Regions from separate parts of the Bacillus sp. SYZHCR11 genome, predicted to be linked through region 2. Evidence: a T-box and tRNA genes for the amino acid it is inferred to sense, from the RefSeq annotation. Region 2 holds a T-box; the other holds one or more tRNA genes.
The links. A T-box is a leader RNA that pairs with one kind of tRNA and senses whether it is charged. The one in region 2 lies ahead of AC2CGA_RS13110 (valine--tRNA ligase), so its partner is inferred to be a tRNA-Val.
Positions count from the first base shown of each region.

Region 1: it encodes a tRNA-Val, which carries the amino acid that the T-box ahead of AC2CGA_RS13110 (valine--tRNA ligase) is inferred to sense. The anticodon was not compared.

Region 1 is NZ_JBXUND010000004.1:372,905-388,673, reverse strand. Features, by position in the region: gene pbp4b (penicillin binding protein PBP4B) at 1-276, opposite strand, end outside; gene AC2CGA_RS16685 (PTS transporter subunit EIIC) at 295-1,662, opposite strand; gene murQ (N-acetylmuramic acid 6-phosphate etherase) at 1,791-2,720, opposite strand; gene AC2CGA_RS16675 (GNAT family N-acetyltransferase) at 2,820-3,296, opposite strand; gene AC2CGA_RS16670 (2-thiouracil desulfurase family protein) at 3,315-3,767, opposite strand; tRNA gene AC2CGA_RS16665 (tRNA-Glu) at 3,948-4,019, shown strand; tRNA gene AC2CGA_RS16660 (tRNA-Val) at 4,023-4,098, shown strand; tRNA gene AC2CGA_RS16655 (tRNA-Thr) at 4,104-4,176, shown strand; tRNA gene AC2CGA_RS16650 (tRNA-Tyr) at 4,196-4,280, shown strand; tRNA gene AC2CGA_RS16645 (tRNA-Gln) at 4,285-4,356, shown strand; gene sigW (RNA polymerase sigma factor SigW) at 4,586-5,149, shown strand; gene rsiW (anti-sigma-W factor RsiW) at 5,163-5,789, shown strand; gene cdaA (diadenylate cyclase CdaA) at 5,956-6,777, shown strand; gene cdaR (CdaA regulatory protein CdaR) at 6,770-8,209, shown strand; gene glmM (phosphoglucosamine mutase) at 8,227-9,573, shown strand; gene glmS (glutamine--fructose-6-phosphate transaminase (isomerizing)) at 10,005-11,807, shown strand; gene AC2CGA_RS16610 (ABC transporter ATP-binding protein) at 12,435-13,307, shown strand; gene AC2CGA_RS16605 (ABC-2 transporter permease) at 13,285-13,938, shown strand; gene lanKC (class III lanthionine synthetase LanKC) at 14,058-15,769, shown strand, end outside.
Region 2 is NZ_JBXUND010000003.1:256,567-272,335, forward strand. Features, by position in the region: gene AC2CGA_RS13070 (cytochrome c biogenesis protein) at 1-145, shown strand, start outside; gene hemC (hydroxymethylbilane synthase) at 180-1,121, shown strand; gene AC2CGA_RS13080 (uroporphyrinogen-III synthase) at 1,111-1,893, shown strand; gene hemB (porphobilinogen synthase) at 1,896-2,870, shown strand; gene hemL (glutamate-1-semialdehyde 2,1-aminomutase) at 2,899-4,188, shown strand; gene AC2CGA_RS13095 (LysM peptidoglycan-binding domain-containing protein) at 4,321-6,117, shown strand; gene ysxE (spore coat protein YsxE) at 6,151-7,173, shown strand; gene AC2CGA_RS13105 (hypothetical protein) at 7,188-7,379, opposite strand; T-box leader at 7,552-7,773, shown strand; gene AC2CGA_RS13110 (valine--tRNA ligase) at 7,832-10,474, shown strand; gene AC2CGA_RS13115 (bifunctional folylpolyglutamate synthase/dihydrofolate synthase) at 10,533-11,825, shown strand; gene AC2CGA_RS13120 (prepilin peptidase) at 11,965-12,717, shown strand; gene AC2CGA_RS13125 (SPOR domain-containing protein) at 12,844-13,845, shown strand; gene AC2CGA_RS13130 (Maf family protein) at 13,987-14,556, shown strand; gene radC (RadC family protein) at 14,588-15,283, shown strand; gene mreB (cell shape-determining protein MreB) at 15,375-15,769, shown strand, end outside.

The DNA of each region.
Region 1 (15,769 bases), on a different contig from region 2:
CATGGTTGATGTTTTCATTTTTTTCGGACGAGATAAAAGGGTGTTCCCATCATATTTTTTGCTGTAGCCGTATGCTTTCTTTTTGATCACCCGTCCGTCCTTTACGACGACGAGGACGGCTCCGGGGAATCCTGCTGCGATGTCTTTTTCAATCATTTGATCAACCTTTCTGAGCTTTGCTGCGTCGTATAATTTGGATTGGGCTTCGGCTTTGTGCTGCGGCAGAAAAGAGAGGCTGATGACCATTGTGAGTATGGCGGCTGTCAGTGTTTTCATATTCTGATCCCTCCCGGTTTATTCAAATTCAGCAGCCATGTCATCCTTAAATCCGAACGCATAAGTGAAGACAAAGCCCGCCGCGTAAGAGATGAAGAGACCGATGATATACATAACGATTTGAGCCGGCTGTACGAGAAACGAGAGCGGAAGGCCGGAGACACCGATTGAAAAAGTCGCCACTTGAAAATGGGCTTGAAAGGCGCCGCCTATACCCGCTCCTAAACACGCCGTCAAAAACGGCCGGCCGAGCGGGAGCGTGACGCCGAAGATAAGCGGCTCCCCGATTCCGAGCAGACCGGATGGAAGTCCGCCGCCGATCGCTCTTTTTAATGAGGCTTTTTTTGTTTTCATAAAGATGGCGAAGGCCGCGCCTACTTGACCCGCGCCTCCCATCGCGAGAATCGGAAGAAGCGGGTCATCTCCGATTGATCGGATTAATTCCAAATGTACGGGAGTCAAGCCCTGATGCAGGCCGGTGACGACAAGAGGCAGGAAGGCGGCTCCCAGTACAAACCCTGAGAGCACTCCCCCGATATTCAGCAGCGACAATAAACCTGATGTAATCAGATCAGAAATAAAACCGCCTGCAGGGATAAAAACGACATATGTCACCAGCCCGGTGATAAGTAAAGACAATGTAGGCGTGACGATAATGTCGATGGATTGATGGACGTGCTTTCTGATAAACCGTTCGGTATAAGCGATAAAAACCGCCGCGAAAAGAACGCCGATTAATCCTCCCCTGCCAGGGAGCAGATTCTCTCCGAACAAACTGATATTGGCGATCTCAGGGTTAAGGATCAATATGCCCGCAAGGCCGCCCAACGCGGGTGTCCCGCCGAATTCCTTCGCCGCATTGATGCCGACAAGGACGCCGAGGTAAGCGAACAAGCCTGAACCGATAACCGTTAAAATAAGTGCGATTTGGGATTCTTTCGGGAGCCAGCCGGCCTGAATGACGGCTTTCGTAATACCGGTGATTAAACCTGATGCAATGAGTGCGGGAATAAGGGGAATGAAGATGCTTGATATTTTTCTCAGAAACAATTTGATGGGTGTGGTGTTTTTTCTGTTGAGATCGGCTTTTTTCCGTGAGGCGGCTTCTTTTAAATCAATGTTTTTTCCGGATGGCATAAGTTTTGCGAAAGCGTCGGCGACATGATTGACGACACCCGTGCCGAGAATGATCTGCAGTGTTTCGGCTTCGACGACGCCTATTACCCCGTCAAGCCGTTTCAGCGCCTCAATATCCGTTTTGTCCCGATCTAAAGGTGTAATCCTCAGGCGTGTCATACAGTGGGTAAAGCCTGAAATATTCGATGAACCGCCGCAATTGTCCAGGATATCTTTGGCCAGTGACTGATAAAATGCCTCTTTGCTCATGGAGATCCTCCTTTTTCCGTACGATTTTTCCCGGGGAGCTATGCCTGAAACGCGTCCTAAAAGCGCCTGCGCCGAACATGAAAACGGCGCGGGCTCGTAAAAGCACAATATTTTTCACCAAAGAACGATCAGCGTTCTTTTTCTCTTGAAACGTGCTGTTCAATGGCTTTATCAATGAATCCTTCTGATTCTTTGAGCAGTGCCTTCGCGTGTGTTTCGTCCGAATTCGTCTTCAGCATGACGATTGCCGTTTTGACATGGCTGCCTGCGGCCTCAAGCGTTTCTTTTGCCTTGTCGTACGGAACGCCCGTGATGCTTTGGATAATGCCGATTGCGCGTTCTTTCAATTTTTCGTTGCTGACATGAACGTCCACCATTAAATTTTCGTACACTTTGCCGCTTTTAATCATCACGGCCGTGGAAATCATGTTCAGAATCATTTTATGTGCCGTCGCGGCTTTCATTCGTGTTGACCCTGTAATCACTTCGGGGCCGACAATGACTTCGATGCTGTGATCGGCAAAGGTGCTGATCAAGGAGTTCTTATTGCATGTGAGCGCGACGGTTTTGGCGCCGATTGTTTTTGCATATTTCAGCGCACCGGCCGCATACGGCGTGCGCCCGCTTGCCGCGATGGCGATCACGGTGTCTTCTGCGGTAAGCCCGATCGTTTTGAGATCGAGAGCGCCGGTTTCCTCGCTGTCTTCTATACCTTCAGCCGCTTGCAAAAAGGCGTCTGCCCCTCCGGCCATCAGACCGATGACGGTGTCGGGACTTACGCTGTATGTAGGCGGGCATTCAACCGCATCCAGTACACCGAGTCTGCCGCTTGTCCCCGCTCCCGCATAAATCAGCCTGCCGTTTCGCCGTAAGGACTGATGGGCGAATTGAACGGCAATCTGAATATCGGGCAGCACCTGCTGAACGGCTTCAGCCACTTTGAAATCCTCTTCGTTAATGATGCGGAGAATTTCCATTGTGTCTGCCTGATGGATTGAAGCGGTCTGCGGATTTCTGGTTTCTGTGGTCAATCTGTGAATGTTAAGCCGGTCTGTCATGATTGTACCCTCCCAAGTCGTTAATACTTGAAGTATATGGGCTTCTGAATAGATGTTTCAAGAAAAATCGGCAAGGATGAGATGAATAATCAAGCGCTTTCACAAAAAATGATGCAGAATGTGCTGTTCACCGATCGGGCCGATCCTGCGCCGCCCTTTGTCAATAAAACCGGAAGACCGGTACAGGTTCTTTGCACGTTGATTGCGATGGTTTACAGCAAGCACGATTTCATCACACCAAGGAAAGTAATTTGCAACAAAAGCGGGGAGCTGCAGCATCGCTTGTTTGGCATAACCTTTTCCCTGATGCGGCGCATGTAATGACAGCGCACTCAGCAAAATGGCAGACACATTGTTCGAATACGGAGCAATGGTTTCTTTTGAGGTATGTAAAATAAAAAAACCGACGGGGCGGTCTTCTTTTAAAATGACTGTCGGGTAGCGATCCCGGATGACAAGCGCCTGCGGCAGGACATCTATCGGCAGAGCTGTGAACTTTTTATCTTCTTCACTCAGCACAAACCCGTTCAGCCCGTCTGCATGCTCCGGTTTATAAAAGGACAGGGCTACATCCATGATATCTACTCTCCTTTTTTATAATTGATCCAATTCATCTTCTGATAGAACACGGTAGCCTGCCCGTTTTAAAAGAGCGGAAGTGATGCCGTCTCCGAGTATTTTTTTTCCTGAGAAAGTGCCGTCATAGATAAAGCTGCTGCCGCAGGACGGACTGTTTTCTTTAAGGATGACCGTTGCGGCGCCTATTTCTTTTGCGTATGCTAACGTTTTTTCCGCGCCGTCCATATATAAAGCTGTAACGTCTTCGCCTGATGCCGTTACGATTCTTGCCGCTCCGTTCAGCACGTCTTCACCCGTGCCGCCGATGATTTCCGCCGGTTCGCGGGGAGTGGTGAAGCCGCCCAAAAGTTCGGGGCAGACCATAACAGCTTTCTTTTCTTCTACGAGTCTGCGGATTTTTTCCGAAGCGGCGTGAGAGCCGTTATATCTGCATTCGATACCGCCGAGACAAGAGCTGACTAAGATCATCTGTGTCCATTCCCTTCAATATTTTGATACTTTCATCATAAATGAAATAAGAGAGGAGGGATGAGTTTTTCAGTTAAAAAACGGGTAAAAAAGTTTGAAAATAAAAAAAATAATTTTTCTCTTTACAAATGGGGTACAACCTGTATATAATAACTTTTGTCAGCTCGACGCGGACACAGCGGCCCGTTGGTCAAGCGGTTAAGACACCGCCCTTTCACGGCGGTAACACGGGTTCGAATCCCGTACGGGTCATATGGAGGATTAGCTCAGCTGGGAGAGCATCTGCCTTACAAGCAGAGGGTCGGCGGTTCGAGCCCGTCATCCTCCACCATATTTGCCGGCCTAGCTCAATTGGTAGAGCAACTGACTTGTAATCAGTAGGTTGGGGGTTCAAGTCCTCTGGCCGGCACTGTTTTCCAAAAAAATACGGAGGGGTAGCGAAGTGGCTAAACGCGGCGGACTGTAAATCCGCTCCCTCAGGGTTCGGCAGTTCGAATCTGCCCCCCTCCACCATTTTTGGGCTATAGCCAAGCGGTAAGGCAACGGACTTTGACTCCGTCATGCGTTGGTTCGAATCCAGCTAGCCCAGTCTCAGACACCTTTTGCATAAAGGTGTCTTTTTTTATCGGCATTTTGTTTCGATTTTTGATTGTTCATCAGATATACTATTTTTAAGCTGCTGTTAAGGCAGTATATTCTGTATTTTCCATCTACACCCTGCCTGAAATTTGGTAAAATAAATGTAATAAAAAAATGAAACCTTTTAAAACAATCAACGTATAGATACAGACCGGTGAAGGGCAGAGGTAAGATAAAACATGGAAAACCTGATTAAAAAAAGAATCAAGCAAGTCAAAAAAGGCGATCAAAATGCGTTTGCAGAAATCGTTGACCTTTATAAAGATAAGATTTACCAGCTTTGCTACCGCATGCTCGGCAATGTGCACGAAGCGGAAGATATTGCGCAGGAAGCTTTTATCAGAGCGTATGTCAATATCGACAGTTTCGATATCAACAGAAAGTTTTCAACGTGGCTTTACAGAATTGCGACCAACCTGACCATTGACCGCATCCGCAAGAAAAAGCCTGATTACTATCTGGACGCAGAAGTAGCGGGAGCAGAAGGGCTGACGATGTATTCGCAGATCGCCGCGGACGGGGTTCTCCCTGAAGACGCCGTATTGTCATTGGAGCTGTCGGACACAATTCAGAAAAAGATTTTAAAGCTGCCTGACAAGTACAGAACGGTTATTGTATTAAAGTATATTGACGAACTCTCTTTAATTGAAATCGGGGAGATTCTGAATATCCCTGTCGGCACCGTCAAGACAAGGATACACAGAGGCAGAGAGGCTCTTAGAAAACAATTGAGGGATCTTTAAGTGGGGTGATGAAATGAGCTGTCCTGAACAGATTGTGCAGCTTATGCATAAGCATCTTGATGGAGATATCCTTCCTGAAGATGAAAACGTATTAAAACAACATTTGCAGTCATGCGGGAATTGCAAACGGCATTTTCATGAAATGGAGAAATCCGTAGCACTCGTCCGAAGCACATCGCATGTCACGGCCCCTGCTGATTTTACTGCCAAAGTTATGGCGAATCTTCCAAAAGAGAAAAAACGCGCTTCTGTAAAACGATGGATCAAAACTCATCCGATGATTGCAGCCGCAGCGGTTTTTGTGATTTTAATGGGCGGCGGTTTTTTCAACAGCTGGCATAATGACCACAATTTCAGTGTGTCCAAACAGCCGAACCTTGTCGTGCAGAATCACACGGTCACCGTCCCTGAAGGCGAGACCGTAAAGGGCGATGTCACAGTAAAAAACGGCAAGCTGTTCATTGAAGGAAAAGTCGACGGCAATGTGACCGTCGTCAACGGAGAAAAATACATGGCCTCAGCCGGACAAGTCACCGGGCAGATTGAAGAGATTAACCAATTGTTTGACTGGGTCTGGTACGAACTGAAATCGGCGGGACAGGGCGTCGTAAGCGCTTTGGACCCGAATGAAGATGAGTAAAGCGTATAATCGCTTTACTCTTTTTTTGTGCAACGCCGCGCCGGCTCATTTCACTTGAGAAATCAAAATGTGGTATAATGAGCACGCTATATGATGTACATATTGCTCATGCAGCACAATTCATAACGGAAAAAACGAAATGACTGAATTCTTGGAGGACGAGGAAATGGCTTTTGAGGACATCCCATTTTTGCAATACCTCGGCAATGCCGTTGATATTCTCCTTGTTTGGTATGTGATATATAAATTAATCATGGTCATACGCGGGACGAAGGCGGTTCAGCTTTTAAAAGGAATCGTCGTCATCGTATTGGTCCGGATGGCCAGTTCATATTTGGGACTCAGCACGCTTCAGTGGCTGATGGACCAAGCGATAACATGGGGATTTTTAGCGATCATCATTATATTCCAGCCTGAGCTGAGACGGGCGCTTGAACAGCTCGGACGGGGCCGGTTCTTTTCCAGGAGCGGAACCCCCGTGGAGGAAGCGCAGCATAAGACAATTGAAGCGATTACAAAATCGATCAGCTACATGGCGAAACGCCGCATCGGCGCACTCATCGCCATTGAGCGCGATACGGGAATGGGCGATTATATTGAGACGGGCATCCCGCTTAATGCGCAGGTCAGCTCGGAGCTTTTGATTAATATCTTCATCCCGAATACACCGCTGCATGATGGAGCGGTCATTATGAAAAATAACGAGATTGCGGCGGCTGCCTGTTATCTGCCGCTTTCTGAAAGCCCGTTTATTTCAAAGGAGCTGGGGACGCGTCACAGAGCGGCTGTCGGCATCAGTGAAGTGACGGACAGCTTAACCATTATTGTATCTGAAGAGACGGGCGCCATCAGTGTGGCCAAAAACGGAGACCTTCACAGAGAATTGACGGAAGAAGCACTGAAAGAAATGCTTGAAGCCGAGTTTAAGAAGAACGCCAGAGACACTTCTTCTAACCGCTGGTACTGGAGGGGCAAGAAAAATGGATAAATTCTTAAACAACCGCTGGGCTGTAAAGATCATTGCATTGCTCTTGGCGCTGCTGCTTTACGTTGCGGTTAACAACAACCAGGCGCCGACTCCGAAAAAGCCGGGGGAATCCTTTTTTCCGACATCAACGACTGACGAGGCTACGCTTACTGATATTCCTGTAAAAGCATACTACGATGAAGCGAACTATGTCGTCACCGGCGTGCCCCAGACGGTAAATGTCACGATTAAAGGCTCGACAAGCGCGGTGAAAAAGGCGAGACAGACGAAGAATTTTGAGATATACGCCGATATGAATAAGCTGAAGACCGGGACTCATAAGGTCGAATTGAAGGCGAAAAACGTATCGGACGGACTGACGATCTCCATTAACCCATCAGTCACGACGGTTACGATTCAGGAAAAAACGGCTGAGAGTTTTCCCGTGGAAGTTGAATACTACAATAAAAGCAAAATGAAAAAGGGATATACCCCTCAGCAGCCGATTATCAGCCCGAAAAACGTGCAGATTACAGGTTCGAAAAATGTGATTGATAACATTTCGCTTGTCAAAGCATCCGTGAACCTTGAAAATGCAAATGAGACCATTGAAAAGGAAGTGAAGGTGACCGTCTATGACAAAGACGGCAACGCACTTCCTGTTGATGTTGAACCGTCAGTCATTAAAGTGACGGTTCCCGTAGCCAGTCCGAGCAAAAAGCTTCCTTTCAAAATCGAAAGGAAGGGAAGTCTTCCGGACGGGGTGAGTGTTGCGAGTATTGACTCGAATCCGAGTGAGGTGACGGTTTACGGCCCGCAGGATGTGCTGGATTCACTGGAATTTATTGACGGCGTATCTCTTGATTTAGGCAAAATTGATAAAGATACCGATATCAATGCCGATATCCCGCTTCCTAAGGGCGTCACTAAGGTATCACCGGAAAAAATCACGCTTCATGTTAAAGTGGACAGTGAAGACAAAAAGGATTTTGACAATGTCGCAATCAAGACGGTCGGACTGGGAGGCTCACAGCAGATTGAGTTTCTCGACCCTGAATCGCAGGCGATAAATATTACGGCCAAAGGCTCTCCCGCCAACATTAAGGCGCTGAAAAAGTCGGACATTGAATTGTATGCCAATGTCTCGGACTTGGATGACGGAGAGCACTCTGTAAAGCTTGAAGTAAACGGCCCGCAAAACGTCACATGGTCCCTGTCAAAAGACACGGTTAAGATCAAGCTGACTTCTAAGAAAAACACAAGTTCAAATAAAAATGACGGCGGCTCCGCTGATTCCGGCAATAAGAACGGCACAAGCGGAGACGCAGACAAAGACAAGAGCAAGAACCGGGAAGACGACACTGACAGCGATCAGAATAAAAGTCAAAACCAGGATCAAAATCAAGACCAGGATGAAGACGGATCAAGCGCTGATTCTTCTTCAACAGAATGAAAAAGGAGCGATACAAAATGGGCAAGTATTTTGGAACAGATGGTGTAAGAGGTGTTGCCAACAGCGAGCTTACGCCAGAGCTGGCCTTTAAAGTGGGGCGTTTTGGCGGTTATGTCCTGACCAAAGATAAGCAGCGCCCGAAAGTGCTGATCGGCCGTGATACACGTATCTCCGGACATATGCTGGAGGGAGCCCTTGTCGCCGGACTTTTATCGATCGGAGCTGAAGTGATGCGCCTCGGCGTTATTTCTACGCCGGGGGTATCCTATTTAACGAAAGCCATGGATGCTGAGGCGGGCGTCATGATCTCCGCTTCTCACAACCCCGTACAGGATAACGGAATTAAATTTTTCGGAGGGGACGGCTTTAAGCTTTCTGATGAGCAGGAGGCCGAGATTGAACGTCTCATGGAGGAACCGGAAGATAAGCTGCCGAGACCGACAGGCGCGGACCTCGGGCTTGTGAACGATTATTTTGAAGGCGTTCAAAAGTATCTGCAATTTTTAAAACAGACGGCGGACGAAGATTTTACAGGCATTCATGTAGCGCTTGACTGCGCCCATGGTGCGACATCTTCCATTGCGACGCACCTTTTTGCCGATCTCGATGCTGACGTATCTACAATGGGGACGTCTCCGAACGGATTAAACATTAATGATGGCGTCGGTTCTACACACCCGGAAGCGCTGAGTGCTTTCGTCAAAGAAAAAAACGCCGATATCGGCCTTGCGTTTGACGGAGACGGCGACCGCCTCATTGCCGTTGATGAAAAAGGAAACATCGTCGACGGCGATCAGATCATGTACATATGCGCGAAGTATTTGAAATCAGAAGGCCGTCTGAAGGATGATACCGTCGTATCGACCGTGATGAGCAACCTCGGTTTCTACAAAGCGCTTGAAAAAGAAGAAATCAAAAGCGTTCAAACGGCAGTCGGCGATCGCTATGTCGTAGAAGCGATGAAAAAAGACGGCTATAATGTCGGCGGCGAGCAGTCAGGGCACCTTATTTTCCTTGATTACAACACTACCGGCGACGGTCTTTTGTCCGCGATCATGCTTGTGAATACGCTGAAGGCGTCCGGCAAAACCCTTTCAGAACTTGCGGATGAAATGAAAAAATTCCCGCAGCTCTTAGTGAACGTGAAAGTGACGGATAAATATAAGGTAGAAGAAAACGCTAAGGTGAAGGCCGTGATTTCTGAAGTGGAAAAAGAAATGAACGGAGACGGCCGGATTTTAGTGCGCCCGTCAGGCACCGAACCGCTCGTACGCGTGATGGCGGAAGCGAGAACAAAAGAGCTTTGTGACGAATATGTCACAAAAATCGTGGATGTCGTGCGGACAGAAATGGGAGCGGAGTAGCGAAGTTTATAAGCAGAGAGCGAACAAGACAAGTGCGATCAGCATAAAATGATAGTAAACATGATGCCGGGGCGGCAAAAAATAATTGACCGTCCTTGGCACATGCTGTAAAATCAAGCTTGTTCAGCCTTTGTTTTTCACTTGCAGGAAAGGCGGGATTGTTTGCATCTTTTATAATTACAGCGCCCGAACTAAGCGCCCGAAAAACGGCTTAGTTGACGAGGATGGAGGTTATCGAATTTTCGGCGGATGCCTCCCGGCTGATTCATTTAGATCACAGCCGTAAGGATTTCTTCAAACCGGAGGGGCGACTCTCCGAACAAAGGGAAATCACATGATCTTCCAAAAAAACATGTGGGAGGGGACGATTGAAAGTCCCCTTGTAATTTGACTTTCTTCGTCTCCTTTTACACCTTTAGGAGGAAGAAAATATGTGTGGAATTGTAGGTTACATCGGTCAGCTTGATGCGAAAGAGATTTTGTTAAAAGGATTAGAGAAGCTTGAGTACCGCGGCTATGACTCTGCCGGTATCGCTGTGGCGAATGAGCAGGGCGTGCATGTGTACAAAGAAAAAGGCCGCATCGCCGACCTTCGTGAAGTGGTGGATCACACGGTTGAATCTCAAGCGGGAATCGGCCATACACGCTGGGCGACTCACGGCGAACCAAGCTTCCTGAACGCTCACCCGCATCAAAGCGCACTCGGCCGCTTTACACTTGTTCATAACGGTGTGATCGAGAACTATGTTCAGCTGAAGCGCGAGTATCTTGAAAACGTTGAACTGAAAAGCGACACGGACACTGAAGTAGTCGTTCAAATGATCGAGCAATTTGTGGCGGGAGGACTCAGCACAGAAGAAGCGTTCCGCAAAACACTGACTCTGTTAAAAGGCTCTTACGCAATTGCATTATTTGACGGTGAAAACACAGACACCATTTACGTTGCAAAAAACAAAAGCCCTCTGTTAATCGGCCTTGGAGATACGTTTAACGTCGTGGCATCTGACGCGATGGCTATGCTTCAAGTAACGAATGAATACGTTGAGCTTTTGGACAAAGAAATGGTGATCGTGACAAAAGACGAAGCCGTGATTAAAAATCTTGACGGTGAAGTCATGACACGTGCGTCTTATATCGCTGAGCTTGACGCCAGTGATATCGAAAAAGGCACATACCCTCACTACATGTTAAAAGAAACGGATGAGCAGCCGCTTGTTATGCGCAAAATCATCCAAACGTATCAGGACGAAAACGGCAGACTGGCCGTGGCGGGCGATGTCGCTGACGCCGTGGCGGAAGCGGACCGCATTTATATCGTGGCTTGCGGAACGAGCTATCACGCCGGTCTTGTCGGGAAACAATATATTGAAATGTGGGCAAACGTACCGGTTGAAGTGCATGTAGCGAGTGAATTCTCTTACAACATGCCGCTTCTGTCTAAGAAGCCGCTCTTTATCTTCCTTTCTCAAAGCGGAGAAACAGCGGACAGCCGCGCCGTGCTTGTTCAAGTCAAAGCGCTGGGTCACAAAGCGCTGACGATTACAAACGTTCCGGGATCAACGCTTTCCCGTGAAGCGGATTACACATTGCTTCTGCACGCAGGCCCTGAGATCGCCGTGGCATCAACAAAAGCGTATACGGCTCAGATTGCCGTGCTTGCGATCCTTGCGTCCGTTGCAGCAGAACGCAACGGCGTTGATATCGGTTTTGATTTAGTCAAAGAATTAGGTATCGCGGCAAATGCCATGGAAGCTCTCTGCGACCAGAAGGACGAAATGGAAATGATCGCGCGTGAGTACCTGACTGTTTCAAGAAACGCTTTCTTCATCGGCCGCGGCATCGACTACTTCGTTTGTGTCGAAGGCGCCCTGAAGCTGAAAGAGATTTCTTACATCCAGGCGGAAGGCTTCGCCGGCGGCGAGCTGAAGCATGGAACAATCGCTCTGATTGAAGAAGGAACACCGGTCTTTGCGCTTGCGACACAAGAACACGTCAACCTGAGCATCCGCGGAAACGTGAAGGAAGTCGCAGCCCGCGGCGCCAACACTTGCATCATCTCGCTGAAAGGCTTAGAAGACGCAGACGACAGATTCATCCTGCCGGAAGTCAACCCTGCGCTTGCTCCGTTGGTATCTGTTGTGCCATTGCAGCTGATCGCTTACTACGCTGCGCTGCACCGCGGCTGTGACGTTGATAAACCGCGCAACCTTGCGAAGAGTGTGACTGTGGAATAGGAATAAATAATTCACGATAAACTTAAAATATAGTCGGAAAGTTTGACCCCTCTGGTTTTAGATAAACCAGAGGGGTTTTTAGTATGAAAATAAGAAGTGTTCGCCTGTTGATAAACTGAAGAATTTTATATTTATAAAGAAATCCCCATATATATATTGAAAAGAAGTAACGCCTATTTTATAATATAAATATATTCCAGTTTAAACCCATAAATGTAACCATTAGTAAAGAATGGTAGCGATCAAATATTGGTTTTTGAATAAGTATTTGTTTGGTGTTTTATTCCCATGTCTGATTACTTGGACATACTTCACTCTTGAACGGGCTACTCAATTAGACAATAAATCTGTTATCTGATGAGACTACATATATAGATTATAGAATACACATTTTCTTTTCCAGCATGTAAGTCACCTCCAGCAGTTTTCATTATGAATATCCCATTATATAAACCTAATCAATCGATTACACTTCCATATTATGCTTAAGACTTTAAAATCCCTTTTGTATTTCCCGACTCCTGATCCATTATGAATACCTAGACCAGATATGAAAATCACAACATTTTTGCAATAATCCGGTTCAATTCTTAAAAAAGTCCTGACAACAATGATAGGAGTGGAATGATGTCAAACCTTTTAGAAATCAGAAACATCAGCAAATCTTTTGGTCATAAAGCTGTTTTAAAGGATGTTACATTCAATGTGCCTGCCGGATCAATTGTCGGTTTTATCGGTGATAACGGCGCAGGCAAGTCAACAACATTTAAAACGATATTAGGATTAATTTCTCAGGATAGAGGTAAAGTGAAAATCTTTGGTAAAGAGAATCTGAATAAACATATAAAGTTTAAAGAAGATATTGGGGTCGTATTTGATGCGATGAATCTTCCTGCGCACCTTACGATAAAGCAGCTGAATCATGTATTTAAGAAACTGTTCGACGCTTGGGACCAAGATCAATTTTACCAGTTGGTTCATTCTTTCTCTTTACCTATGGACAAAAAAGTGAATACATTCTCGCGCGGCATGTCAATGAAGTTATCTGTAGCTGTTGCTTTGTCGCATAATGCAAAATTATTACTTCTGGATGAAGCAACGGGAGGGCTTGATCCCTCTTCAAGAGATGATCTGTTAAATGAATTAAAAAGCTTTGTGAGTAAAAGCAACGGAGGTATTTTACTTTCATCGCACATTATGACTGATGTCGAGAAGATAGCCAGCCATATCATTATTATGAAAGATGGCGAAATTTTATTAAATGAAGAGAAAGATAAGGTTCTTGAAAGCTATACCGTTATAGACGTTGATGAAGGTCAATTGGCTGAGATTGACGAAGATATCGTTCTAGCAAAAAGGAATCATGGATCTTATTGGAGTGTGCTTGTATCGGATCAACAGAAATTGCCTTATGGCGTAACGGCCAACACCATTTCCATAGAAAAAATCAGCGTCTTTTTAACGAGGAGTGAAAACATTGAGAGGTCTGTTACTGACTAACTATTACTTGGTTTATCGGAGTTTCTTTGCATACACGGGGTTGGCCATATTGGTATCAGCAGTCATTTTTTATTTTGGGGATGCTTCAATGCATCGTTTTGTTGCTATGCTGATTATTTTGTTTGTCGTTATGCCCGCACTTGAGGTTATAAAGTATGAGAGCAAGTCAGGCTATGACAGGTATGTTCTGACTTTACCGGTCAGCAGAACAAATATTGTTCAAAGTCACTATTTCTTTTATCTTTTGATTGTTGTGATCGGAGCTGTAATATCTTATGGTATTTTCCTTGTATACAGCCTGGGTTCTGATGAACCAATTGACGGTATATTTAATATTGTCTCTTTTGGAACGTTCATCGTTCTCTTTGCCGGTGCAATCGTTTATCCTCTTCTCTACATGATAGGCCCGGAAAAATCCGATGCTATCGTGATTGGAGGGGCAATGGGGGGACTTTTTGCTACCTTTGGATTACAAAGTGTCGTTGGGTATGCAGCAGAACAAGTACCGCTGTCATTTTTGCACATAAATCCTTCTTTATATGTCCCGATTATATATCTCATGATCGGCGTTATCTTATATATCATTTCATTTTTCATCGCCGCAGCTATATATCATAAAAAAGAATTTTAGCGCGTGTGTATTGATTTTATGCTGATCAAGTTATAACAGGATAAGGTGTTGTCTTTGCATATAAAGAACTTTGTGACCTTGAGGGTTAATATTTAGTATATAAAAATGGGGGGGCTTTTATGGAAGGCAACATGCTATATCATCAATATCTGAAGGCGAATTCCGAGTATTTCGGGAAACAAGAGATGACAATGAATACATATGAAGTGAATGACATCCCTGATACATATACTGTTATCTCAGATAGTAACTCAGTATGGAAATATTATCATGTTAAGGGTGTATCGTTACCAGAGCAGGGGTGGAAAATTCATTTAACTTCATTGTTAGAGGACGCACAAAGTGTATTGGATAGGGTTGCCCGCTTTTGTATGGGTAAGAAAATTGAATTTAAACACCTAAAGGATATGCATAGTTTTATTAACATGAATTCAAAAAATGCAAATCGAGCTTCTTCCGGCAAATTTATAACGGTGTACCCGGCTAATGAAGAAATCTTTGTTGAATTGTTGCAAGACTTATCTGAAATAACAAAGGATTTCAAAAAAGGTCCCTATATACTCAGTGATAAGAGGTGGAATAATACTAATGTATTTTACAGATATGGCGGATTTAAGCTTATTTTTAATGAACATGGTGAGCACTGTATTAGGGATGAAAGTGGTAATTTAATTAAGGATCAAAGAACACCCTTTTATCAGATCCCTGATTTTGTAAAAGACTTTGATGATTATCTTAATACGATCAATCATTCTGACGACTCAGAACAACAGGGGGAAAGCCATTTAGCGAAGTATGATATCATTACTGCACTGAGCTACAGTAACGCAGGGGGGGTATATCTTGCGACTCGAAAGAAAGATAACTTGAAAGTTATTCTTAAAGAAGCCAGACCAAATGCTGGTTTAGATGGAGGACCCAGAGATGCGTTAGAAAGGCAAAAAATTGAATATGATACTTTAAAAAAGCTTAAGAACATACATGGCGTGGTCAATCTAATTGAGTACTTCCAAGAATGGGAACATTACTTTTTAGTAGAGGAATTCATTGAAGGAAGAGATTTGAGACAATGGATTGCACAAGAGTATCCATTCTTTAGAGATGAAGATGGCGATAGTATATGTAATCATGCTAAGAATATAAAAAAAATATTGTTACAACTCTTTGCTCTGATAGATCAAATGCATAATAACGGAGTTGCTATGGGTGATTTGCAGCCAGCAAATGTGATGGTAACTGAAGACTTAACCGTTAAGATAATAGATTTTGAGACTGCAATGCCCGTAGAGTCTGAAGAAAAACCTAGTATGGCAACAATCGGGTTTGTTTCTCAAGAAATGAAGGCAGGTGGTTCTAGAGACTGGTTTGGGTTAAAGAGATTAATAAGATATTTAGCCCTGCCAGTGCTCTCTTCAGACGATATGGATGGGTATCTGCAAGATAACCATTTATACTGGATAAAGATGAATTATGGAGAATCATTTTATCATTTCATTTTAGAGTTGCAAAAAAAATGTGATGATAAAATAAAAGGTTATCACAAATATCTTCCCCGAGAGATTAACCTTTATAACAAGAAAAGGGATATCAACTTATATTCCATGATTAATAAGTTGATAAAGGGTCTAGAAAACAATTTAATAGATGATGAAAGGCTCGTAAACGGTGACATTCGTCAGTTTGAAATGAACGGAGGAAAATTCAACTTTCTCACTGGGGGGAGTGGCGCTGCCTATATTCTTACCAGATGTAACTCGAAGTCTGAGAATGTAGATAATTGGATTCAAAGTTTTTTGGTGGATAACCTATCGAGTGGCGATGATAATGGTTT
Region 2 (15,769 bases):
TTTATACAGCTACTATTTATATATCAGAATGATTAAGGAACTGCAGGGGAAAGTGGCGGCGTTATGGAATTCAGCATGTTTTCTCGTGCTGATGATTAATTACTTCCTGCTCGGAAGCCTGTCACAATTCCATTGGTTCAGTTAACGCACGCGCCCAAACAGATTCGGGAGGAAAGAAAATGAGAACGATTAAGGTAGGTTCCAGACGGAGCAAACTGGCTATGACCCAGACAAAATGGGTGATTAACAAACTGAAGGAATTGAATCCTTCCTATGACTTTGAAATCCGGGAGATTGTCACAAAAGGCGACCGCATCCTCGATGTTACACTGTCAAAAGTGGGCGGTAAAGGTTTGTTTGTCAAAGAGATTGAACAGGCGCTGCTGCATCAGGAGATTGATATGGCGGTTCACAGCATGAAAGACATGCCCGCCGTTTTGCCTGAGGGTCTTGTCATAGGCTGCATACCGAAACGTGAGGATCCGCGTGATGCGCTCATTTCAAAAGGGCATCAAAAGCTGGACGGCATAAAAGAAGGGGGCATCATCGGCACCAGCAGTTTAAGAAGAAGCGCCCAGATTCTTGCTGAACGCCCTGATCTTACAATTAAGTGGATCAGAGGCAATATCGATACGAGACTTCAAAAGCTTGAAACGGAAGATTACGATGCTATTATTTTAGCGGCTGCGGGGCTTTCGAGAATGGGCTGGAAAGATGATGTCGTATCGGAATTCCTCGAACCGGACCGCTGTCTGCCTGCGGTCGGCCAAGGCGCTCTTGCCATTGAATGCAGAGAGTCGGATGAAGAGCTTTTGAAGCTGTTTGCGCAATTTACCGATGAGTATACGCAGCGCACGGTGGCAGCCGAACGGGCTTTCTTACACGCGATGGAAGGCGGCTGCCAAGTGCCGATAGCCGGGTATGCGTCCGTCAATGACCGGGATGAGGTTGAATTGGTCGGTCTTGTCGCGTCTCCGGACGGAAAGACGATTTATAAAGAAACAGCGGCGGGACATGATCCGGAAGAAATCGGGAAACGCTGTGCGGCGATGATGTCTGAAAAAGGAGCCAAAGCACTAATCGACAGCGTGAAACAGGAGCTCGAACAGGATGGCAAATGACCTTCCTTTACAAGGAAAGACCGTGCTCGTCACCCGGAACAAAAGACAGGCAGCACCGTTCCGAAAAAAAGTGGAGGCGCTCGGCGGAACGGCTGTTTCCGCCTCTCTGATCGCTTTTCAGGAAGCGCTCCCGGATGAATGTGCGGACAGTCTGCGGGAAGACCTTTCTGAACCGGGCTGGCTTGTGTTTACAAGCGTAAACGGTGTCCGGTTCTTTTTTTCCTACCTTGATCAGCATGGCCTTGCGCTTCCGGAACGGAAAAAAATCGCAGCCGTCGGTGAAAAGACAGCGCGCGCCCTGAAAGAGCGGGGAGCCCGGACGGATGCGATGCCTGACGAGTATGTGGCGGAATGTCTGGCTGATACTTTAAAACGGCACGCATCAGCTGCCGAACCCGTTTCATTGATAAAGGGCAATTTATCACGCGATGTCATAAAAGCGGAGCTTGAGCCGCTTGGCTATCAAATAAGGGAATGGGTGTTATACAATACCATTCAGGATGAAAAAGGCATGGACGAGCTGAGACGGGCTGCATCCCGCTCTCATTTTGATTTTATTACGTTTACCAGTTCATCGGCGGTGCATACGTTTATGCACGCGGTCGGAGACGGAGAAAAAGCGTGGGAAAACAGCGGTGCGAGCTATATCAGCATCGGCCCTTTGACAGAGAAAGCGCTCTTGGAATACGGGATCTCATCCCATGTGCCTGACACCTATACGATTGAAGGCATGCTGGACGTCATGTGCAGCATGTCGGGAAAGGATAGATAATGATGAATCAAACATTTAACAGACACCGCCGTTTGCGCGCGAACGCTGCGATGAGAGATCTAGTAAAAGAAACACGTCTTCACCCTTCAGATTTTATTTACCCGTTATTTGTCGTTGAAGGACTCGAAGGAAAAAAAGAAGTTCCTTCCATGCCGGGGGTTTATCATGTATCACTCGATTTGTTAAAGGATGAAATGGCTGAGCTGATATCGCTCGGCATTAAGTCGGTCATCGTTTTCGGCGTGCCGGAAGAAAAAGACGCCTGCGGAACCCAGGCTTTTCACGATCATGGCATTGTGCAGAAAGGGATTGCTGAAATTAAAAAGCATTATCCTGAAATGATCGTCATCGCTGATACATGTCTCTGTGAATACACGGATCACGGCCATTGCGGGGTCGTGAAAGACGGAGTAATCCTCAATGACGAGTCGCTTGAGCTGCTGGCGCAGACAGCCGTCAGCCAGGCTAAAGCCGGCGCTGACATCATCGCTCCTTCAAATATGATGGACGGTTTTGTCACAGTGATCAGGGAAGCGCTCGACAAAGAAGGATTCACGAATATTCCGATTATGTCTTATGCCGTGAAATATTCAAGTGAATTCTACGGCCCGTTCCGCGACGCGGCTGACAGCACGCCGCAGTTCGGTGACCGAAAAACATACCAGATGGATCCGGCCAACCGCCTGGAAGCGCTACGTGAGGCTGAATCAGACGCGGCAGAAGGCGCTGACTTTTTAATCGTCAAACCGTCTATGTCATACTTAGATATTATGCGTGATGTGAAAAACCGCCATCACCTGCCGCTGGTCGCATATAATGTGAGCGGGGAGTATTCCATGGTGAAAGCGGCAGCCCAAAACGGCTGGATTAAAGAAAAAGAAATGGTGCTGGAAATTTTAACGGGCATGAAACGTGCAGGAGCCGATCTGATTATGACGTATCATGCAAAAGACGCAGCGAAATGGCTTGCTGAGTAACGATTTCATTTGACGGGAGCTGAGGCAGATGAGAAGCTATGAAAAATCAAAAGCCGCTTTTAAAGAAGCGCAGAAACTGATGCCGGGCGGAGTGAACAGCCCGGTGCGCGCGTTTAAATCAGTTGATATGGATCCGATCTTTATGCAGCGCGGAAAAGGATCGAAAATTTTTGATATTGACGGCAATGAATATATCGACTACGTCCTGAGCTGGGGGCCGCTCATTTTGGGCCACACGAACGACAGGGTCGTTGAAAGCCTGAAAAAAGTAGCCGAGAACGGGACAAGTTTCGGGGCATCTACTGAAGTGGAAAACGAACTGGCCAAATTGGTCATTGACCGTGTGCCGTCTGTTGAAATCGTACGGATGGTCAGCTCCGGCACAGAGGCGACAATGAGCGCCCTGCGTCTGGCAAGAGGATACACCGGCCGCAACAAAATTTTAAAATTTGAAGGCTGTTACCACGGCCATGGTGATTCGCTGCTGATCAAAGCGGGATCCGGAGTGGCGACACTCGGGCTGCCGGACAGCCCGGGCGTGCCGGAAGGAATAGCAATGAATACGATTACCGTTCCATACAACGACTTGGAAAGCGTTGCACTCGCATTCCGGGAGTACGGTGAAGATATTGCCGGGGTCATTGTTGAACCGGTAGCAGGCAATATGGGCGTTGTTCCGCCGCAGGAAGGCTTTTTACAAGGACTTCGCGACATTACGGAACAGTATGGCGCGCTGCTCATTTTTGATGAGGTCATGACCGGTTTTCGCGTGGATTATAACTGTGCGCAAGGGTATTTCGGCGTGACGCCTGACTTAACGTGTCTCGGCAAAGTCATCGGCGGAGGTCTTCCTGTCGGTGCGTATGGCGGCAAAGCTGACATTATGGAACGAATCGCGCCGAGCGGTCCGATCTACCAGGCGGGAACATTGTCTGGAAATCCGCTTGCCATGACAGCGGGACTTGAGACGTTACAGCAGCTCACACCTGAATCATACCAAGAATTTGTGAAAAAAGGCGATATGCTTGAAGAAGGCATTTCAAAAGCAGCTGCAGCACATGGCATTCCGCACACGTTTAACCGGGCGGGGTCAATGATCGGCTTCTTTTTCACCAATGAGCCTGTCATTAACTATGAAGCAGCCAAATCTTCTGATTTAAAGCTGTTCGCCAAGTATTATAAAGGGATGGCCGACGCAGGCGTATTTCTGCCGCCGTCTCAATTTGAAGGATTGTTTCTCTCCACTGCGCATACAATGGAGGATATTGAAAATACCATTCAAGCCGCTGAGAAAGTGTTCCAGGCGATCAGCCGCTGATACCGAAAAGCCGATGCAAGCAAGACTTGTATCGGCTTTTTTCAATGCCTCCATTATCATATTTTCCCGGATTGCGGCATACACCTTTAGTGACATCTAATTGTATGGATTAGATGAAAGGAGGATATGAACTTGCCGCATAATCACCGATTGCAATTTTCTGTTGAAGAATCAATCTGTTTCCAAAAAGGACAGGAAGTTTCTGAATTACTTTCGATTTCATTAGACCCTGACATCAGGGTGCAGGAAGTAAATGATTATGTCTCAATTAAAGGATCATTAGAACTTACTGGCGAGTACAACATAGATCACAGCAGTCATTTTGAAGAGCTTGATAGGGAGCTGAGGCATGTAGAGGAAGTGAGGGCGAGGGAGGATGGCACGGCCGAGCTCATTCATTGTTTCCCGGTGGACATCACGATTCCGAAAAATAAAGTGAGCCACCTCAATGATGTTTTCGTATTTATTGATGCCTTTGATTATCAGCTGACGGATTCAAGGATCTTAACCATTCAAGCTGATTTGGCAATTGAAGGGCTGCTTGAGGAATCCGAGCCGAAAGAGCCGGAGATCCCTTTGTACGTGGCGCCTGAATTTGCCAGAGAAGAAATGATCAATCTTGCCGGACATCATTCTGAGGACGAAAATGAACCAGAATTAATGATACGCCATGAGCCTGAAATACCTTTGACTGTATCAGAAGAAGCAGCACAAGAAACAGAGAAGAACGAGGAAGAAATCCCGCCTTTACTCAGGCAAGAGGAAGAAGAGCAGGAAGCAGCCCCGATTCTGAGGGAGCGGGAAGAAGAAAAGCAGGAAACAGCCCCGATTCTGAGGGAGCGGGAAGAAGAAGAGCAGGAAGCAGCCCCGATTTTGAGGGAGCAGGAAGAAGAGCAGGAAGCAGCTCCGATTTTGAGGGAGCGGGAAGAAGAAGAGCAGGAAGCAGCCCCGGTTTTGAGGGAGCAAGAAGAAGAAGAGCAGGAAGCAGCCCCGATTTTGAGGGAGCGGGAAGAAGAGCAGGAAGCAGCCCCGGTTTTGAGGGAGCAAGAAGAAGAAGAGCAGGAAGCAGCCCCGATTCTGAGGGAGCAAGAAGAGGTGCCTAAACCTGTTTCCTTTACTGAGCCTCCTCCTCCCGTTTCCTTCCAGCACGAAGAAGAGCCGGAAGAAGCTGAGGAGCCTGCAATCATGTCAGCTGTGAGGAATGAACCCGTATTTGAGGATGATTCAGCAGAAGTGCAGGAAGAGCCGAAAGATGATATCGAACCGGTTTTCCCTGCTTTCACTCTGACTCCGCATGCAGAAAAACCAAAAATTGCGGAACAGCCCTTCCTTCAAAAAGAAGAGCAGCCAGAGGCCGAGCCGCTTCTCCGTCAGAGCGATCATAAGGCGGCAGAAGACGAAGATGAGCCTGCGGTTTTTCAAGAGGAGCAGGCGCCCGTTTATCGCGAGTTCGTTCCGGAACGGCAGGAAGAGGAGTTTTACAGCGCTCCTAAGCTGCTTGAAGAAGAGGCTCATGATGAAGAAGGGTTTGAAATTGAGGTAAGGAAGATGGCGCCGCCGGAGGAGGAAACCGGGAAGCCTCTCGATTTGTCTTTTCAGTTTTCCAAACTGCCGCCTGAGGAGCCGGCGAAAGCTGAACAGCCTGAGCCGCTTAAGCCTGAAAGAAAGAATGAAGAAGCGGCACCGGGAACCGAGCAGAAGGAAAATGACAACTCTCATTACTTGACAAAATTATTTACAAGGGAAGAAGAAAAGTTTTCAAGAATGAAAATTTGTATCGTGCAGCAGCAAGATACAATCGACCGGGTGTGTGAACGATATGACATTACATCCCAGCAGCTCATCCGAACGAATGCTTTATCGTTTGATGACGAGCTTGAGGAAGGTCAGCTTCTGTATATACCTGAATATAATAACAGCCATGTGTAAGCACAAAGAGGCCGTAAAAATGTGGTGAATGGAATGGAAGCAGTCCAATCAGTGCTTCAGGAATACGGGCTGACGGCTGAGTATATTGAGCCTGTCAGCCCGCATGTTTGGAAGGTCTACTCAAACTACGGCATTTTTGCTTTGAAACAGCTCAAGCCGGCCCGCAGCAGTGAATTTACGGATCTTATGATTGAGATTGAGGAGAAAGGCTACCGATCATTTGTGCCGATCTGCCGCACGTATGCCGGCGATTTTTTTGCGGGGAGACAGACGGAGAATTCTTATTATTTAATGCCTTGGCTTCAGTACGATCAGGAGGAAGAACGGGATCAAAAACATGTTTACCTTTTTAAAGAGGTCGCGAAGCTCCATTCTGCGACTGTGCGGGACATCCAAATCCGGACTGAAGATATCAGCGGCTTTTATGAAGCAACGAAAAGAGATTGGGAAAATGATAAGCTTGTCTATGAACAATTCGCCGACCGGGCGGAAAAAGAGTGGTACCTTTCACCTTTTGAACTGCAGGCCGTTACGTATCTTACAGAAACGGTTTCCGCCGTCAATTTTGCTCTGGAACGTCTGGAAGAATGGTTTGACGCGGCAAAGGATCATGACAAGACGAGAGCGGTGATCAACCACGGCAGTTTATCGAGCCGCCACTTTCTGTATAATGATGCGGGATCGGGCTTTTTCACGAATTTCGAGAAAGCTGCGCTGGGCCCTCCGCAAAATGACCTGCTCGGCTTTTACTCCAGAATGTTCAGAAGCTATCCGAAAGCATGTCCGGAATGTCTGGACTGGTTTTATACGTATCACAAATCATTCCCGCTCCGTGAAGCGGAAATCAGTCTGTTTCTCAGCTATATGGCTTATCCGTCCGCCATGTACAAAGTGCTGAAACGGTATCAGACCGGCCAAAGGGGCTCTGAAAAAGAAGAGTGCACGCAATTATTAAGAGCGTTTTGGCAGATGAAAAATGTTGAGCCTTTTCTCATGAAGGTTCATCAGATTGAGCGGGAGAAAAAAATAAAAGCGGAAAACGAGTCCTCTTCATAACGGGACTCGTTTTTTTATATCCATTCCAAATGCAGGGCGCACGCTAAAAACAGCAGGATGGCAAGCAGCAGGACATCAAAAGTCGTCGGAAAGAAAATCGTCCTGATCCCCTGAAAGATCGTAATCGGGATAATGACTTGCACGGATACAAGGCGGACCTGTCTGGCCCACTGGGGGAGCGAATAAGAATTGAATTTTTTTCTCACGGGCAATTCCTCCTCACATTCGCCTTTCTATGTATCGTATGTAAGGGGAAGAGCGGGGTGCATGCTCATTTATGTATGACGGCAGCGGTTTTTGGAAAAGATGATTGACGAATCAAAAACACTTTTACTATAATAAAGAACATACTAAATAAGATCATGAGCTGATATAAATACACCTGCTTTGAACGGGAAGAGTACAAGAAAGACGCATGAAGAGAGAGAAGCTACTGTGCTGAAAGGCTTCTTATGCCGTCTCATTGGAAGGTCGCCCGGGAGCATAATTTCTTGAACATACAGTAGAGAAATTCGGGCCGCACCCGTTATCCGTTTAAGTGCATGAACAAATCTGTTCATGAAAAAAGGTGGTACCGCGAAAGAGCTTTTCGTCCTTTATCAGGATGAAGGCTCTTTTTTAGTTGCTCAGCCATTTCTAAACATGCTGGAGGGTTATCATGGATACAAACGAACAAACAATGCCGACAAAATATGATCCGTCTGCGATTGAAAAAGGCCGCTATGATTTTTGGCTGAAAGGAAAATATTTTGAAGCGGGCGGCGATCAAACGAAACAGCCGTATTCTGTCGTCATTCCGCCGCCGAACGTGACGGGCAGGCTGCACCTCGGACATGCGTGGGATACGACGCTGCAAGATATCGTTACGCGTATGAAACGCATGCAGGGCTATGACGTGCTCTGGCTTCCGGGCATGGACCACGCCGGCATCGCCACTCAGGCAAAAGTCGAAGCGAAACTCCGCGAACAGGGCACAAGCCGTTATGACCTCGGCCGTGAAAAGTTTTTAGAAGAAACGTGGAAGTGGAAAGAAGAGTATGCTGATTTCATCCGCAGCCAATGGGCCAAGATGGGACTCGGACTCGATTATTCACGTGAACGTTTTACTCTTGATGAAGGGCTGAACAAAGCCGTGCGTGAAGTCTTCGTCAAGTTGTATGAGAAAGGCTTGATTTACAGGGGCGAATATATCATCAACTGGGACCCTGCCACAAAAACGGCTTTATCCGATATTGAAGTGATTTACAAAGACGTACAGGGCGCGTTTTATCATTTGCGCTACCCGTTAGCAGACGGTTCAGGCTCAATTGAAATCGCGACCACCCGTCCGGAAACGATGCTTGGCGACACGGCTGTCGCGGTTCATCCTGAAGATGAGCGCTACAAGCACTTAATCGGCAAAACGGTGATTCTGCCGATTACAAACCGCGAAATTCCGATTGTCGGCGATGATTATGTTGATATGGAATTCGGATCAGGCGCCGTTAAAATCACGCCTGCCCATGACCCGAATGACTTTGAACTCGGAAACCGCCATAATTTAGAGCGGATTCTCGTCATGAATGAAGACGGAACAATGAATGAAAAAGCGCTGCAATATAACGGCATGGACCGGTTTGAATGCCGCAAAAAACTCGTCAAAGATCTTCAGGAATCCGGCGTTCTCTTTAAAATCGAAGACCATATGCATTCTGTCGGCCACAGTGAGAGAAGCGGCGCCGTTGTTGAGCCGTACCTGTCCACACAATGGTTTGTCAAAATGCAGCCGCTGGCCGATGCTGCGGTTGACCTTCAGGCAAAAGAAGAGAAGGTTCACTTCGTTCCTGACCGTTTCGAGAAAACGTACCTGCACTGGATGGAAAACATCCGTGATTGGTGTATTTCCCGTCAGCTGTGGTGGGGCCACCGCATCCCGGCTTGGTATCATAAAGAAACAAAAGAAGTGTACGTCGGCCTTGAGGCGCCTGAGGACAGCGAAAATTGGGAGCAGGATTCAGACGTGCTTGATACATGGTTCAGCTCCGCGCTTTGGCCGTTTTCTACAATGGGCTGGCCTGATGAAAACGCTGAAGACTTTAAGCGGTATTACTCAACCGATGTACTTGTAACGGGATATGACATCATTTTCTTCTGGGTATCCCGGATGATTTTCCAAGGTCTTGAGTTTACCGGCGAGCGTCCGTTCAAAGACGTGCTGATTCACGGCTTAATCCGTGACGAGCAGGGCAGAAAAATGAGTAAATCCCTTGGGAACGGCGTGGACCCGATGGATGTCATCGACAAGTACGGAGCGGATTCCCTGCGCTATTTCCTGGCAACCGGAAGTTCACCGGGACAGGATCTCCGTTTCAGCTATGAAAAAGTGGAATCCACATGGAACTTCGCAAATAAAATTTGGAACGCCTCCCGTTTTGCATTAATGAACATGGACGGCATGACGTATGACGAGCTTGATCTGTCCGGTGAAAAATCAGTTGCTGATAAGTGGATCCTCACAAGACTGAATGAAACGATAGAAGACGTAACACAGCTTGCGGATCGTTATGAATTCGGTGAAGTCGGACGCCACCTGTACAACTTTATCTGGGACGATGTGTGCGACTGGTATATCGAAATGGCGAAGCTTCCGCTGTACGGGGAAGATGAAGCGGCGAAGAAAACAACCCGGTCTGTTCTGGCATACGTGCTTGACCAGACGATGCGTCTTCTTCACCCGTTTATGCCATTCTTAACGGAAGAAATCTGGCAGCACCTTCCTCATGAAGGTGAGTCAATCACGATCAGCTCTTGGCCGGTTCCGGTGCCGGAACATACGGATAAAGAGGCAGCGGCGGATATGAAACTGCTCGTTGAATTAATCCGTTCTGTCCGCAATATCCGGAGCGAAGTCAACACGCCGATGAGCAAGCAGGTTGAACTTTACATTAAAACATCTACCGAAGACATTGCCGGCCGCCTTGAGAAGAACCGTTCTTACGTTGAACGCTTTACGAATCCGAGCACGCTGAAAATCGGGACGGATATCGCTGCGGCAGACAAAGCGATGACAGCGGTCGTCACCGGAGCGGAAGTCATTCTGCCGCTTGAAGGGCTGATTAACATTGATGAGGAGATCGCCCGTCTGCAAAAAGAATTCGACAAGCTGACAAAAGAAGTCGAACGCGTTCAGAAAAAACTCGGCAACGAAGGATTCATTAAAAAAGCTCCTGAGCATGTCATTGAAGAAGAACGCGGAAAAGAGAAAGACTACACGGCAAAACGCGAAGCTGTCCGGCAGCGGATTGCAGAGCTGAAAGGCTGATAAAACAGCGGGGCGGTTTCCTAAGAAACCGCCTTGTCGTATAAAAGAGGGGATTTCATTGTTTAATACGTACAAAGAAGCGATCAGCTGGATTCACGGCAGACTCAAGTTCGGCGTTAAGCCGGGCCTTCTCCGTATGGAAAAGCTGATGGAAAAACTGGAACACCCGGAAAAGAACATTCGCGCCATTCATGTGGCGGGCACAAACGGCAAAGGATCAACCGTTTCTTTTATCCGTTCCGTCCTTCAAGAAGCCGGTTATACGGTCGGCACGTTCACATCGCCTTACATGATTACGTTTAATGAGCGAATCAGCGTCAACGGCACGCCGATTACCGATGAGGAATGGAGAACGCTCGTTACTGACATAAAACCGATAGTCGATGAGCTTGATAAGACCGATGCCGGAACGGTGACGGAATTTGAAATCATTACAGCGTGTGCATTTTTATATTTTGCGAAGCGGGCTGATATCGATTTTGTCATTTTTGAAGCGGGGCTCGGCGGCACATTTGATTCAACCAATATTGTGAAACCGCTTCTGTCGGTCATTACAAGTATCGGACATGACCATATGGCCATTTTAGGCAATACCATCGAGGAGATCGCCGGGCAGAAAGCCGGTATTATTAAAAATTCCATTCCGGTCATTACGGGCGTCAATCAGCCGGAAGCACTCGGCGTTATTGAAGCGGAAGCCGAAAAAAAGCAGGCTCCGTATCAGTCACTTTATAAAACATGCAGACTGTTTAATGAAGCGGCGCTTCCGTCCGGCGAAAGCTTTTCGCTGGAAACAGAAACGAAATGCTATGAAGACATTCAAACGTCGCTGATCGGCATTCACCAAAGGCAGAATGCGGCATTGGCGATATTGGCCGCTGAATGGCTGAATCGCCTGGAGGCCGCAGTCATTTCAGAAGAAGCGATGCGAAACGGCCTGAAAAAAGCTTCCTGGCCGGGCCGATTTGAACGTCTTCAAAGCCGCCCTTTAGTGTTTGCGGACGGCGCCCATAACGAAGAGGGTGTTGAAACGCTGACAGAAACGATCCGGCAGCGCTTTGCCGGTAAAAACGTCCATGTCGTATTCAGCGCATTAAAAGACAAACCGTATCAGGAAATGATTAAAAAGCTTGAAACCGAAGCGGATTCCATTCACTTTGTATCATTTGACTTTCCGCGTGCTTCAAGCGCCGAAGCCCTTTACAATGCAAGCAGTCTTGCATCTAAGAGCTTCGATGAGAACCCGGACAGTGTGAAAGAATGGATAGAACAAAAAGACGGGGCGGATGATGTCATCATCATTACCGGCTCCTTATATTTTATTTCAGAGATGAGAAAGCGGCTTATCTGACAGCCCCTCGGATGCCCGGCAGACCATTTTCCGGTTTTGCCGGGTGTTTTTATGCTGAAAATATATTTTCAGCCATTTCAGTCATGGTGTTTTTCTTTGCTATAATCTGAGCCAGATTGATAGTAAAGGTGTGGTCTGAGTGCTTTTGATTCTGTTTTTTCTCGGCTTGATTTTCGGTTCTTTTTTTTATACAGCAGCGTGCCGTATCCCGCTGCGAATCTCGGTTATTTCGCCGCGTTCATCCTGTTCGTTTTGCCGCTTGCCGCTCTCCTGGGGGGAGCTTGTGCCCGTCGTCTCCTATATTCTGCAAAGAGGCAGATGCAGAAACTGCCGTGCGAAGCTGTCGGTTATGTATCCGGCGGCGGAATGCTGGACGGCGTGTTTATTCACGGCTGCAGGCATTCATTTCGGTTTCTCAAAAGAACTGTTAGTCGCGCTGTTATTTCTGTCTCTCCTCATGATTGTTACTATGACGGATCTGCAATATATGCTGATTCCTGACAAAGTTCTGCTGTTTTTTCTTCCGCTTTTCATCGCCGGCCGAATGTTTTCTCCGCTGGATTCATGGTATGCAGGGTTTGCCGGAGCCGTTTGCGGATTTTTTCTGCTTGTTTTTATCATGTTTGTCAGTAAAGGAGGCATCGGCGCAGGTGATGTGAAACTGTTTGGGGTGATCGGCCTGACGCTCGGCGTGAAGCTCGTGCTCATTGCATTCTTTCTTTCCGTTATGATCGGAGCGGTATACGGTATGTGCGCTGCAGCCCGGGGCAGTCTTGGTAAAAAGCAGCCATTTCCGTTTGCGCCGGCCATCTCAGCCGGGAGCGCTTTGAGTTATTTATACGGTGATGAGCTGTTTTCGTTTTACATCAAGCTCGCTTCAGGCGGGGCTTGAAAAATTTGGCGAACGTTTTTTGGACAAGACGACAAAAGTCTTGTTCTTTTTTTTTTCGCCTATGCTAAAGTGTGAACCATGATCAGTTCAAGGTACGGCCAAGACGAATGCAAGGGGGAAGAGACGTTGAAAAAAAGGAAGAGCAAAAAGCACAGCAAAGCTAAAAACAATGCCCTTAAAGTAACCATTAACGGACAAGAAGAAACGATGTATGGACAAGAAGATGTGAATGAAGGCGGGGAGAAGACCGTCACATTTTCCAATTGGGAAGAAACAAAAAAGGCGGAACAGGAGACTGCCGCATCCCATGAAGATCCGAAAGAAGAAGATTTCAATTGGGATCATGAGAAGAATTCTGAGGTATTTGAAGATGACCCGAAAGTCGTTCCGCCATACCAGAAGAAAAAAAACGGCCCTCATTTTCCGAAAAAAAAGCAGCCGTCTTCTCCAGTTAAAAAGGCGGTCACGACAATTGCCGTTGCGGCTGTTTTAGGCACCGGGCTCGGCCTTGTCGCCTTAAATATGTCGGGAAGTAAAGAAGCCTCCGCTCCGGCATCAGCTGACAAAGGTTCACAAGGGCAGACGGTGAAAGCGGGAGATGTTTCTAAAGACAAATCTGAAACAGCCGGCACAGGAGATGCGGAATCTTCAGCGGGAAACTATAAAACATATGCGGTGCAGGCCGGAAAATTTTCATCAGAAAAAGGAGCGCAAACGCTTGTTGACCAGCTGACTGAAAAAGGATACTCGGCCGTCTCTCTGGCAAAAGAAGACGGATACACATACGTGATCGCCGGGCTTGCAGCGGAAAAAAGCTTATCACAGCAATTGGGTCAGACACTGATAGACCATGATTTTGAGGCTTGGGGCGGAAAGGAGCTCAGCTTTGCGGTCGATTCAGGGCTGGAAGACTCTTTTAAACAGGCATCTGAGCTCTCCGCCAAAGCGATTACCGGCAAAAATCTTTCAAAAACGGAAGTGGCTGAAGCGGCAAAAGCGGCAGACGGCGCAGACGCCGCTGACAAAAAGCAGAAAGAGGCCGTGCTTCAAGCGCTGAAAGAACTGGAAACGTCGGGTTCGGAATCCGGCTGGAAAGCCCAAAAAGAGCTTTTAAGTGTTGTAAAATAGTATCTCAATTTCCCGTCATCCGGCGGGATTTTTTATTTTGTCATCAAAAAGTTATTTTTCTGAAATTGTGGTTGCCCGTTTGATTTGGTAGGATAGACAAGTATCTTTTTTTCTTAAGCAAACCCTGAAAGGATGACAACCATGACAAAACGCTTAATACTCGCATCACAATCTCCGCGAAGAAAAGAACTCCTTAATCTTCTTCAGATTCCTTACAGCATTATTGCGAGCCGCACAGAAGAAAAATTAAATCGAAACCTTTCGCCGGAAGAAAACGTCCAATGTTTGGCCGAGCAAAAAGCTAGTGCTGTATTGGCCGAAAATCCCGATGCAGTCGTTATCGGGGCTGACACGATGGTGTGCATAGACGGCGAGTGCCTCGGCAAACCGCGTGACAGGGAAGAAGCGGCACAGATGCTGCGGAGGCTTTCCGGCCGAAGCCATCAAGTCATTACGGCGGTCAGCATTCAGACGCATGACCGGAAAGAAACATTCTGTGACACAACGGAAGTGACGTTTTGGCCGCTCAGTGAAGACGACATACAGCTCTACATTGAAACAAAAGAACCGATGGATAAAGCAGGTGCATACGGCATCCAAGGAAAAGGCGCGCTTTTAGTGAAAAAAATAGACGGTGATTTTTATTCTGTCGTCGGGCTTCCTGTCGCTAAAACAATGAGAGCCTTGAAAGAATTTAATATAAAAGCTTGATGTTCAAACCGGGAAGGGGAACAAGGAGGGGTTGATCATCCGTGATCTGCCGTTAAAATTAAGAGATTTCCCCGAAAAAGAAAAACCGAGAGAGCGGCTTCTGCACTTCGGAGCCGAACATCTCTCTAACAATGAATTGCTCGCCATCCTGCTGCGGACGGGAACGAAACATGAATCCGTCATGAACCTCGCTCACCGGCTGCTGCGGACGTTTGACGGGCTGCGCCTGTTAAAAGGCGCCTCTGCCCAGGAGCTTTCCAGCATTCCGGGAATCGGAACGGTGAAGGCCGTTCAGATTCTTGCCGCAATTGAGCTGGGGAGCCGCATTCATAAGACATCCGCCGGGGAGCATTGCGTCATCCGCTCTCCGGAAGACGGGGCGAAGTATGTGATGGAGGATATGCGCTTTTTAACCCAGGAGCATTTTGTCTGTTTATATTTAAATACCAAAAATCAAGTCATTCATAAACGCACCGTTTTTATCGGAAGTCTGAATTCATCTATTGTCCACCCGCGGGAGGTGTTTAAAGAAGCTTTCAAACGATCCGCCGCGTCCTTCATTTGCGTTCATAATCATCCTTCAGGAGATCCTACACCGAGCAGGGAAGATATAGAGGTAACCAGGCGGCTTTTTGAGTGCGGAAATTTAATCGGCATCGGGCTGCTGGATCATTTGGTCATTGGTGATAAAAAATTTGTGAGTTTAAAGGAAAAAGGATATTTGTAACACTTTTTTTTTCGTTGATTTAAGATATAATAGATTTTATGAGTTTTTCCCTTTAGGGTATTTTTGCTTTAAGAAAGGAAGATACATACATATGTTCGGAATTGGTACAAGAGACCTTGGTATAGATTTGGGAACCGCGAATACGCTTGTGTTTGTTAAAGGTAAAGGAATCGTAGTGAGAGAGCCGTCTGTCGTTGCTCTGCAAACGGATACGAAGTCAATCGTTGCGGTCGGTAACGATGCGAAAAACATGATCGGAAGAACTCCGGGCAACGTGGTTGCGCTCCGTCCGATGAAAGACGGCGTTATCGCTGACTATGAAACAACTGCGACAATGATGAAATACTACATTAATCAGGCTGTGAAAAATAAAGGATTGTTTGCGAGAAAGCCGTACGTTATGGTGTGTGTGCCGTCAGGTATTACGGCCGTTGAAGAACGGGCGGTCATCGACGCGACAAGACAAGCGGGCGCACGTGACGCTTA